DNA from 2 places in the Cytobacillus sp. Hz8 genome. Region 1 is predicted to be linked to the other one. Evidence: riboswitches for the same ligand, from Rfam matches in the RefSeq annotation. Region 1 holds a riboswitch; the other holds the start of a gene.
The links. Region 1 has a riboswitch for thiamine pyrophosphate ahead of thiW (energy coupling factor transporter S component ThiW). Riboswitches for the same ligand answer to the same signal wherever they lie in the genome.

Region 2: another riboswitch for thiamine pyrophosphate. It lies ahead of thiT (energy-coupled thiamine transporter ThiT); the one in region 1 lies ahead of thiW (energy coupling factor transporter S component ThiW).

Annotation. Positions count from the first base shown of each region.
Region 1 is NZ_JBHKFI010000012.1:27,053-32,355, forward strand. Features, by position in the region: gene thiM (hydroxyethylthiazole kinase) at 56-862, shown strand; gene thiD (bifunctional hydroxymethylpyrimidine kinase/phosphomethylpyrimidine kinase) at 886-1,716, shown strand; gene thiE (thiamine phosphate synthase) at 1,703-2,362, shown strand; TPP riboswitch at 2,386-2,498, shown strand; gene thiW (energy coupling factor transporter S component ThiW) at 2,576-3,085, shown strand; gene ACE38V_RS14890 (LuxE/PaaK family acyltransferase) at 3,108-4,193, shown strand; gene ACE38V_RS14895 (acyl-CoA reductase) at 4,190-5,303, shown strand, end outside.
Region 2 is NZ_JBHKFI010000006.1:177,402-182,704, reverse strand. Features, by position in the region: gene ACE38V_RS10195 (Fur-regulated basic protein FbpA) at 107-274, shown strand; gene ACE38V_RS10190 (alpha/beta hydrolase family protein) at 279-1,097, shown strand; gene ACE38V_RS10185 (hypothetical protein) at 1,088-1,297, opposite strand; gene ACE38V_RS10180 (hypothetical protein) at 1,543-1,671, shown strand; TPP riboswitch at 1,773-1,876, shown strand; gene thiT (energy-coupled thiamine transporter ThiT) at 1,944-2,543, shown strand; gene ACE38V_RS10170 (DinB family protein) at 2,875-3,372, shown strand; gene ACE38V_RS10165 (AraC family transcriptional regulator) at 3,617-4,396, opposite strand; gene ACE38V_RS10160 (extracellular solute-binding protein) at 4,510-5,303, shown strand, end outside.

The DNA.
Region 1 (5,303 bases):
TGCGTTTTAAGGAGTATCTCACTTTTTATGAAAAGAAATTGGAGGGAATGAAGAGATGGAGAGAGAAGATTTAGGATCTATTGTGCAAAGGGTGCGAGAACTCAAGCCGCTTGTCCATAATATTACCAATGTGGTCGTTACAAATTTTACTGCAAATGGGTTACTTTCCCTTGGGGCTTCTCCTGTTATGGCTTATGCTCCAGAAGAAGCAGCGGATATGGCGAAAATAGCTAGTTCAGTAGTTTTGAATATTGGGACGCTCAATCGAGAGGTGGTTAACTCTATGATTCTCGCAGGAAAGGCAGCAAAAGAGTGCGGGATTCCGGTGATCTTAGATCCAGTTGGGGCTGGTGCCACTTCTTTTCGGACCGAGATGGCAAGAAAAATAATAAGTGAAGTGAAACTAACCATCTTACGAGGAAATGCTGCAGAGATTGCTCACGTTTATGGAGAAAATTGGGAGATCAAGGGTGTGGATGCCGGAGAACAAAAGGGAGATATTGTTGGATTGGCTAAGGCGACAGCACGAAGCTTGAAAACAACTGTCGTTATAACAGGAAAAGAGGATGTGATAACAGATGGAGAAACGACCTATCTAGTGACTAATGGACATCCGCTTTTAACAAAAGTGACAGGAACGGGATGCCTCTTAAGCTCTGTTATTGGGGCGTTTTCTGGAGTCGAGAAGGATTCCATATTAGCTGCCTTATCGGCACTAGTTTTCTATGGAATTGCTGCTGAAAAGGCTGCAGAAAAGATTGCAAATCAGGGACCAGGGAGCTTTCAAATTGAATTTATTAACCAACTGGCACTTGTTTCTCCTGAAGATGTGGAGCAATTTGGTTCATATAAAAGGATTTAATTAGTGGAAAGGGCGAGCGGATAATGAGGAAAGCATTAACAATAGCAGGATCAGATAGCGGAGGCGGTGCAGGGATTCAAGCCGATTTAAAAACTTTTCAAGAGCTGGAGGTGTATGGGATGAGTACTATTACTGCTGTAACGGCCCAAAACACCTTAGGGGTTCAAGCCGTTTATCCGTTAAGCCATGAAGCTGTCAATCAGCAAATAGAATCTATTGGAGAGGACATGGGAACAGATGCCTTAAAAACAGGAATGCTCTTTAATGCAGAGATCATTCAAGCCGTTTCAAATAAAATAGAGCAATATCATTGGGAGAAAGTGGTGGTCGACCCGGTCATGATCGCAAAAGGAGGGGCATCGCTCCTGCAACGAGAAGCAGTGACGGCATTAAAGCAATATTTGTTGCCACTTGCATACGTAATTACTCCTAACATTCCAGAGGCAGAGGTTTTAACGAATATGTCGATCCATACATATGAAGAAAAATTAACTGCGGCAAAAAAACTGCATGCTTTGGGAGCAAAAAATGTCGTGATAAAAGGTGGTCATGAAGAAAATCAAGAGAAAGCGGAGGACCTATTGTTTGATGGGCAAGATGTCATGACATTTACGAGTAAAAGAATGCGAACCAAAAATACCCATGGCACAGGTTGTACCTTTTCAGCAGCGATTACGGCAGAGTTAGCCAAAGGGGCAAACGTTCATAAAGCAGTGGCAACAGCGAAGGACTTTATACAAGCAGCCATTGAGGATCAGCTGTTTATTGGTCAGGGGCATGGTCCAACGAATCATTGGGCTTACCGAAAAAAGCAGCATCATCAAAGGGTGGTAATGAATCATGAGGTTAAATGATGAGTTTGAGCTAAGAGAGGCATTAAAGGTTTATTTGATATTAGGAAGTCCTAATTGTAAGCATCGTCCTGCAGAGGTTTTAAAGGCGGCGATTGAAGGAGGAATTACCTTTTTCCAATACAGGGAAAAAGGAATTGGAGCTTTCACGGGAAGTAAAAAATACCAGCTTGCAAAAGAGCTACAGCAAATCTGTCGAGAACACCATATTCCATTTATTGTGAATGATGATATTGAATTGGCGATAGCACTTGGTGCAGACGGGGTTCATATCGGGCAAGAGGATGAATCCATTGAGTCTGTAAGAAAGAGGGTTGGTAATAAAATCATTGGCGTATCTGTTCATAGCTTTGAAGAAGCCATCAAGGCAATCGAAGGGGGAGCTGATTATTTTGGAATGGGACCGATTTTTCCAACTAAAACGAAGGCGGATGCAAAGACTCCAAAGGGAACCACTTTAATTGAGCAATTTCGCAATTGGGGAATAACGATTCCAATTGTGGGAATTGGTGGAATTACGGAAAATAATGCAGGGGCTGTAATAAAGGCAGGGGCTGATGGGGTTTCTGTCATCACGGCCATTAGCGAGGCCCATTCTCCAAAGGAAGTGGCTAAAGCTATAAGGAAAAACGTCGAAGCCGATTTATGATTTTAGAGATTTGAAAATTTAAATATGAGCACTGGGGGAGCCAGGGGAAAACTTGGCTGAGAATAGTTCATTTAGATCTTAAACCCTTGCACCTGATCTGGTTCGTACCAGCGTAGGAAAGTGAATTTATCCGATTCATTTTATCATGTCGATTGGTCATGCATGTTAATCAGGTCATCCCTTCAGTGCGAGTAAAGCAATGGGGATTTTTTTATGAGGAAAACTTACAAAATGACAGTAACCGCAATGTTCATTGCTATAGGTACATTGTCAAGTAATCTCTTTTATATACCGATTGGATTTACAAAAGTATTTCCAGTTCAGCATTTTATCAATGTATTGTCAGCCGTTTTATTAGGACCTTATTATGCGGTGAGCCAAGCCTTATGTATCTCAATTTTGAGAAATCTGATGGGGACGGGTTCTATTTTTGCTTTTCCAGGAAGTATGGTTGGGGCATTGCTTGCGTCCCTTTTATATAAGAGAACCCAAAAACTGTTTATGGCGTTTTGTGGTGAGGTATTTGGAACAGGAATTCTTGGGGCCATGCTTTCTTATCCCATTTCTGTTTTATTACTTGGTCAAAAAGCAGCTTTATTTGGCTTTATTCCGTTATTTATTTTTAGTTCGATTGTTGGTGCTTTTTTGGGAGCGATGATTCTTTCCATCTTTGTAAAGAAAAAGGTAGCCATTTTTCAGCCAAAAGGAAAACCCGTGAAATGACGAATTGAAAGGAGTATGAATCATGCAGCAGGAGAAATTAATCAATCAATTAGAGGTGATTTTGAAGGCTGAATCCATTTCGGATGAGGCTTTTAATCAAGTGGCATTACATATATTTGCTTATCAGTATTCCAACAATCTTCCCTTTCGAAAATTTTGTGTTCAAAAAGGAAAAACCATTAGAACAGTGAAATCGTGGAAGGACATTCCGTCTGTTCCGATTCAGGCCTTTAAAGAGGTACCGCTTACCTGTACGCCAAAAGAGGAGTCCGAGCGATATTTTATGACAAGTGGAACAACAAGCGGTGTAAAAGGGAAACATTATCATCCCACTTTACAAATCTGGGATCTTTCGATGAAAACCAATTTTAAAAAATGCCTTATGAAAGGGATTGAAAGGATTCGCATGGGAATATTATTTCCTTCAGAAGCGGAATTGCCCAATTCCTCACTAGCTCGTTATCTGGCTCTTGCTAAGGATGAGTTTGGGACAAAGGATAGCCAATATTTAATGGACGAAAATGGCATTAAGTTTGATCTGCTTGTAAAGGAATTAGAGAATGCGGAGCGTACAGGTGAGCCTTATTCTTTATTAGGGGCAACTTTTAGCTTTGTTCATTTATTTGCTGAATTTGATAAACGCAAGCTTCAATTTCAATTACCTGCTGGAAGCAGAATTTTAGATACTGGCGGGTTTAAAAACCAGTCAAAGGAATTAGAGCTTGCTGAATTTTATCATGAATTAACAAGATTCTTGGGTGTCTCAAGAAAAGATTGTATCAACATGTACGGAATGACGGAATTAAGCTCACAATTATATGATTCTGGAAATGAACAGGTCCCTGCAGTCAAATTTGGCCCGCATTGGCTGCGAACAAGAATCATTCATCCTTTGACTGGAGAAGAAATGTCAGAAGGAGAGAAAGGGGTCATTGTTCATTGTGACTTGGCTAACTTTAACTCTGTGACGACGATTATGACGGAGGATTTAGGAGTGAAGGTCAAAGATGGTTTTCATCTTTTAGGGAGAGTACAAGGAACAGAGGCTAAGGGCTGTTCGATAACGGCTGAGGAATTTATTCATGCGTCCATTGGGCAAAAAATATGAGAGAAAGAATAGGATATCTTCCGAACATCGGGGAAGAAAGCTTTGAGTTGAAAATTCTGTCCTTTGAGGGAAGATTGGGAAAGGTTGAATTTGAGATTCCTCTTCTATCTCAAAGGCAGTTGGAGAAGGTCATTGCCACAGTCAAAAAAGCGAGTGCCACCGTATTAAAATCAATGACTGTTACAGAAATCATTTCCATCATTGATCGTGCAATTGAGACTATGCTTGATCGAAATTCACCATATAGAAGGATGGCGGAAGAATTACTGCCAATTGTGACAGGATATGACGCTGAAATGATTCGGCTCGGGCTAACAAGATTTTTGAAAAAGTTTCGTAAACCTGAGCTTCAGCGTTTTGTTATTGAGGACTTTGATAACCCGCTTGTTTTAGATGATTTTCAGCCCCGCATTAAGGGTGGATATTCAAAAGCGATGGGCCCCGATTTGATTTTCCATGTTTGGGCAGGAAATGTTCCAGCCCTTCCATTATGGAGTTTGATTTCTGGACTACTTGTGAAGGGGGGGAATATAGGAAAGGTTTCGAGCTCTGAGCCCTTATTTGCGGGTTGGTTTGCGCAAATATTGGTTGATATATGCCCGCGATTGGCGGATACTTTGGCCATTGTTTGGTGGAAGGGCGGAGATGAAGAACGAGAAAAGGTGATTTTGCCCTCTTCAGATGTGGTGGTTGGTTACGGAGGGAATCACTCATTAGAATCCTTGCGTAAAAGGGCTCCTCACACTACCCGTTTCCTAGCTTTTGGACATAAGATCAGCTTTGGAGTCATAGGGAATTCGACATTAGATACACGGAAAGTATGGAAATTAGCTCATCAGGCTGCATTCGATATGATCCAATTCGACCAGCAGGGCTGCTATTCACCGCAAATCTATTATGTTCAAAAAGGCGGCAAGATTGCACCTTCGGAATTTGCTAAATATCTGGCACACGAGCTTGAAAGCTTTGAGAAACGATTTCCAAGAAGGGGGTTATCTTTTGAGGAAGTGATGGAGGTAAATGAGTGGAGAAATCAAGAAGAAATCTCAATCTATTCAAACAATAATAAAGAATTGTTGTCGGCACATGATGGTCGCTGGATGGTGGTGT
Region 2 (5,303 bases), on a different contig from region 1:
TAATCACCTCTTCTTATGGTTCTCGAAAACAATAGAAGGGGTTTTTTTATACCTTCTAAATCATTAAACATATAGGATTAATCGGAATAAAGGAGGAAGAAGGACGTTGGAAGAATTACAACGAAAAGATCAGCTGATACACGAACTCCTTCTATCAGGTGTTTACAAAAAGGGAAACCGACACCTATTTGAGCTTTCATTGTCTGATTTAGAGAGTGTGTATCATGAAATTAAACTTAAGGAGAAATTTATTCAAATACAAAAAGGGGAATAAGTGAATGAGTAAACATTTTCATGTTCAATGGGAAAAAGAAGAATTAATGGCATCGATGGATTTTCCAAATGATTTTAACCCATTTCTACGGTATCCACTGATTATTATCTGTCATGGCTTTATTGGAAGTCGAATTGGTGTGAATCGATTATTTGTCAAGACTGCAGACGAGCTAGTTCGTGATGGGTTCATTGTAATTCGCTTTGATTATGCAGGATGTGGGGAAAGCACAGGAATTTACGGTGGAATCGGACTTTCGGGGATGATTGAGCAAACTCAAGCAGTGATTCAATATGCACGTGCGCTTTCATTTATTGAACAAGACAATATAACACTATTAGGGCATAGCTTGGGCGGCGCAACTGCGCTATTAACGGCAATTCATGATAATAATATTAGAAATCTTATTCTTTGGTCTGCAGTAGGCCAACCTTTTGAAGATATTGAACTAATTATTGGGAAAAAGAACGTTGACTCATTAGAAACAAAGGATAAAATTAATTATTTAGGATATGATTTTACAAACTCCTATTTTCAATCATTGAAGAAATATCATCCCCTTTTTGAGCTAAAGGGATATAGTGGAAATGTTTTGCTTATTCATGGAACGGCAGATGAGGAAATTCCTGTTACTTACTGTGCCAAATACGAGCAATCCTTTTTAAATAGAGAGAAAGGAACCGTTATTAGAAAAGAGATAAAAGGGGCTAACCATATTTTTTCTGATGGGGGACATTTTGTTGAACTCCTTCATATTACAAAAGAATGGTTATCTAGGCAGCAACAGATTGCAACAAATTCCTTTCGCAACATTCAACCATAACAATAAAAAACACAAGAACCATCTTTTACGTTATCCGTTAGATGATTCTTGTGTTTTTTTTGATATAAATAATCTTTTTTCGTTTTAGTTTTCCTTGTTCGCATATCTGTGTAAACAAAAGGACTGCGGTTGTCAGCCGGATTTCTTTTCCCTTCTCGAACCAGTTTGGCTCTTAGCTTCTTTGCTTGTGATTTAGCCATGAGATGACCCCCTATTTCCATTTTTTCTTTTATTATAAAGGAATCATTTGCAAATGAGAAGTTTTAGTATCGATATTGACTTATACTAAACGCAACTCTTGACCTGATGTTTTCCTCATTATTAAGTGAACCCCCAAAAAAGATATAGAGAAGCTCGAAGTATATTATATAATCGTCAGATAGTTTCTATAATCAAAGTGAAATCATAGATTGAAAAACTTGTTTTAAGAGATGGGGAAATAATAATGGAAATAATCAATACGGATATTGATAAACTATTAGAGTCGACAATGGATTTAGAAGATGAAAATATTCACGGTATGTTGTTGACCTTTGAAATTGATCAATTGTTAGAAAAAACTCAAGATTGGTAATTAAGATCTTTTATTTATGGATTGGCTGAAACCATGAAACCTAAAATTTATCCTTTTAAATGAATTTGCGTTGGTATATAATGTATTTATTAACATAATAACGTAACCACAAGGGGAGCGAATTGCTGAGAGTGAACGGCTTGACTGTTCAGACCCTATGAACCTGTTAGATAATGCTAGCGCAGGGATGTGGATTGTTTGCATTTGTTTATTTGTTTTGCAGATTATTCTCCCCTTGAGGTTTCGTTGAAAACAAAAAGGGGAGATTTTTTATGAAGAAATTGAGCTTGATTGCCATGATTGAAGCAGCCTTTTTCGCAGCGTTTGCACTCATTCTCGATTTATTACCATCTATTAAATTGACACCAGCTGTATCCATTTCATTTGCAATGGTGCCGATACTGATCATCGCCTTTCGCTGGGGCGTGAAGGTTAGCTTTCTATCAGGGTTTTTGTGGGGATTACTGCAAATTGCCGTTGGGGATGTTCAGCCGCTTTCAGCCTTGCAGCTGATTATTGAATATTTTATTGCATTTGCCTGTATTGGGGCAGCCGGTTTATTTTATCTGCCAATTCAAAATGCGATTCGCAATCAAGATAAAAAGCGCCTCGTTCTCTATGTGATTGCGGCGACATTTGTCGGCAGCTATGCTCGTTACTTTTGGCATTTTCTTGCTGGTTTTATTTACTGGGGTCAATATGCGCCAAAAGGCATGAATCCAGTATGGTACTCATTTATTGTTAATGGTGGAACAGGTCTTGGTGCAGCAATTTTTTGTTCTATTATCCTTGTGATTCTTGTTCCTTCTGCTTCAAGACTTTTTATTAGAAAGGCACTTCCAATAGAAACATCTAATCGCCATGCGTCATAAAGTGAGTCAAAGCCACTTCCTCTATTATTTGGGGAAGTGGCTTTTTTGTATTCGTGTGTTTTTTCTTTGGTTGATACTGTCTCAAGGGAGATTATTTTTTTTATGATATAGGTTTACTCCTCAAGTACCCAATTGAATATTTTTGCGCGCAAGGAAAAAATGCTGTGAAATATAGCAAAAACATTACTGGATTTCATTTTTCAAACCACAACAGAGTAAATATTATTTCTTCCTGAAACCTATAAATGTTAGTCTGGTTCTTTTTTATTAAGAAAAAATCAATTTAACCTGCATACATTTATACGAAAGGCTATTTTGGAGGTGGTTGTATATGATAGAAAAGATCCAGAATGTGAGAGAAGAATTATTGCTTAGCATACAGGGATTAACCGACCAGGAGTTTAATGTAAAGGTGGAAGTGGAGGACTGGAGTATAGCTCAGATCTTCATGCATTTATTTTTATTAGAGCGGGTCATGACAAGATCGATAAAAGATCAGCTTGAAGGCGGCTCATTAGTTACTGTGGAAGACAAGCCTGTTCATTTAACTGTGATTAGAAAGAAAAAATTAAAGGCTCCGTCTTTTCTTGAGCCTAAAGATCGATTTTATTCATTTGAAGAGGTCGTGAATAAATTATCAAAGTCACGCCAGGCTTTGATAGAAGTGGTTCGTAATGCGGATGAATCGTCCCTTAAACAAAAAGCGATTCCACACCCTGCCTTTGGACAGCTAAACTTAAAGCAAGTGGTTGAATTTATCGGCTATCACGAGCAACGGCATATAAGACAAATTGAAGAAATCAAGCAGAAAATTAATCAGCTTAAGTAAATCAAGAGAAAATCTTGTACGATGAATATTTTTGCTAAATTATAGGATGAGTTTGTTTGAAAACGCATACGTTAATTTTTCTATTCGCTGTTTTCCCAAAGATTATAGTTATTGAACTATATTATACCAAAAGCATCAAAGTTTACGTAAAGAGCCTTTCTATAAGATCAGACAATATATTGATATTGCATTCTCTGACTAAAAACCAAAACCACCAGTTCACGATGGTTTTGATTCTTATGATCTATTTATATAGGAAAGTACCAGTTGAATTGGCGGTGTCGCTATATTGCACTCGATACTGCTTTGGTGTGATTCCACAGTACTTTTTAAATAAGGAGGTATAATAGCTTTGATTACAAAATTTAAAAAGGTTTGCGATATCAGAAATAGGTAAGGAATCAAGAATTAAAAAATATTTTGAATCTTCAATTCGTTTTTTATTTATATATTCTGTCACACTTAGACCCACTTCATTTTTAAAAACTTGTGACAAATAACTTGGGTGTATTTTTAAGTGGGAAGCGATCTTCTCTAATGAAAGATCATTCAAAATTTCATGATGAATAAATGAAATTGCCTTATTTACAACATATTGATAGGTGGTTTTTTGTTCATTTTTTAAGGTTTTAATAAAAGTATAGAGCATATTGTATTCAAGCTCTCTAATCTCATTGAGAATATCGGTTTCCTCGATTTTCTGTATAAAAGCATCGCTTAAATTGAATGCCGTTTCAGGATCGACTCCGCCATAGATGATTGCCCTTGTAAATAAAGTGCAAGAGCAGATAAGGGAATTTTTTAAAGACCTTCTTGTATCTTTTGCAAGAACGGGACGCTCTAAATTATTGATTTCTCTTAGTACCCGTTCTGCTTCCTCTTGTTCACCCTTGGAAATGCTATTTAATAATTTCTGTTCTAATGTAAAGGAAGGATGAAAGTAGAAATTATTTTGATTGGCGGTTCTGATTTCCAAAAATTTCTTTATCATGCTTTTATGATGACTTGAATCAATCGTTTTCATAAAAAATGACCTCATTTATATAAAATAATTAATAAAAACTTAATATTTTTAATATAACTGTCATTATTTTACCATTAAAATAAAGACATGTTATAAAAAGGGAGGAACTAAAAATGAAAAGTTTTAAAACAAAATTGATAGCGCTATCATTAGTTTCTAGTTTAGCCTTAGTCGGATGTAACAGTGACTCGGGTAGTGACAAATCGAAAGACACCAGTTCAAAAGATACAAAGACTTCAGAACAAATTGTTTTAAAATTTGCAGCTCAAAATGATAATACTCCTGCTACAAAAGCATTAATTGATCAATTTAATAAAGAAAACAAAAAATATGATGTTAAATGGGTTGAAATGACCAATGACTCTGCACAAATGCATGATCAGCTATTAAACTCTTTATCCAGCGGTTCCAGTGAATATGATGTCATGTCACTTGATGTTGTCTGGGCTGGTGAATTTGCAGGTGCAGGCTATTTAAGTCCAATTGATGTCAACATGCAAAAAGATTCATTGCAAAAAGAAGATTATAATGCTGGGTCTATGGCCTCAGGAAACTATAAAGGTAAACAATATACGCTTCCATTCTTCCCTGACTTAGGTCTATTATATTTCCGCAAAGACATCGTTAGCAAGGAAGATGCAGCAAAACTTGAAAGCGGAGATTATACTTATGATGACTTATATGCAATGGCTCAAAAATATACCGGCAAAAACAATACCAATATTGGATTTGCTTATCAATCAAAACAATATGAAGGCTTGACGGTTAACCTTACTGAGTTCACTAACTCCTATAAAGATGTAACTGGTGGACTTGAAATGATGCGTAAATTTGCAACCGCGAAATTCACACCTAAGAACATCTTAAACTATATGGAAGGAGAAACTCATACTGCATTTGAACAAGG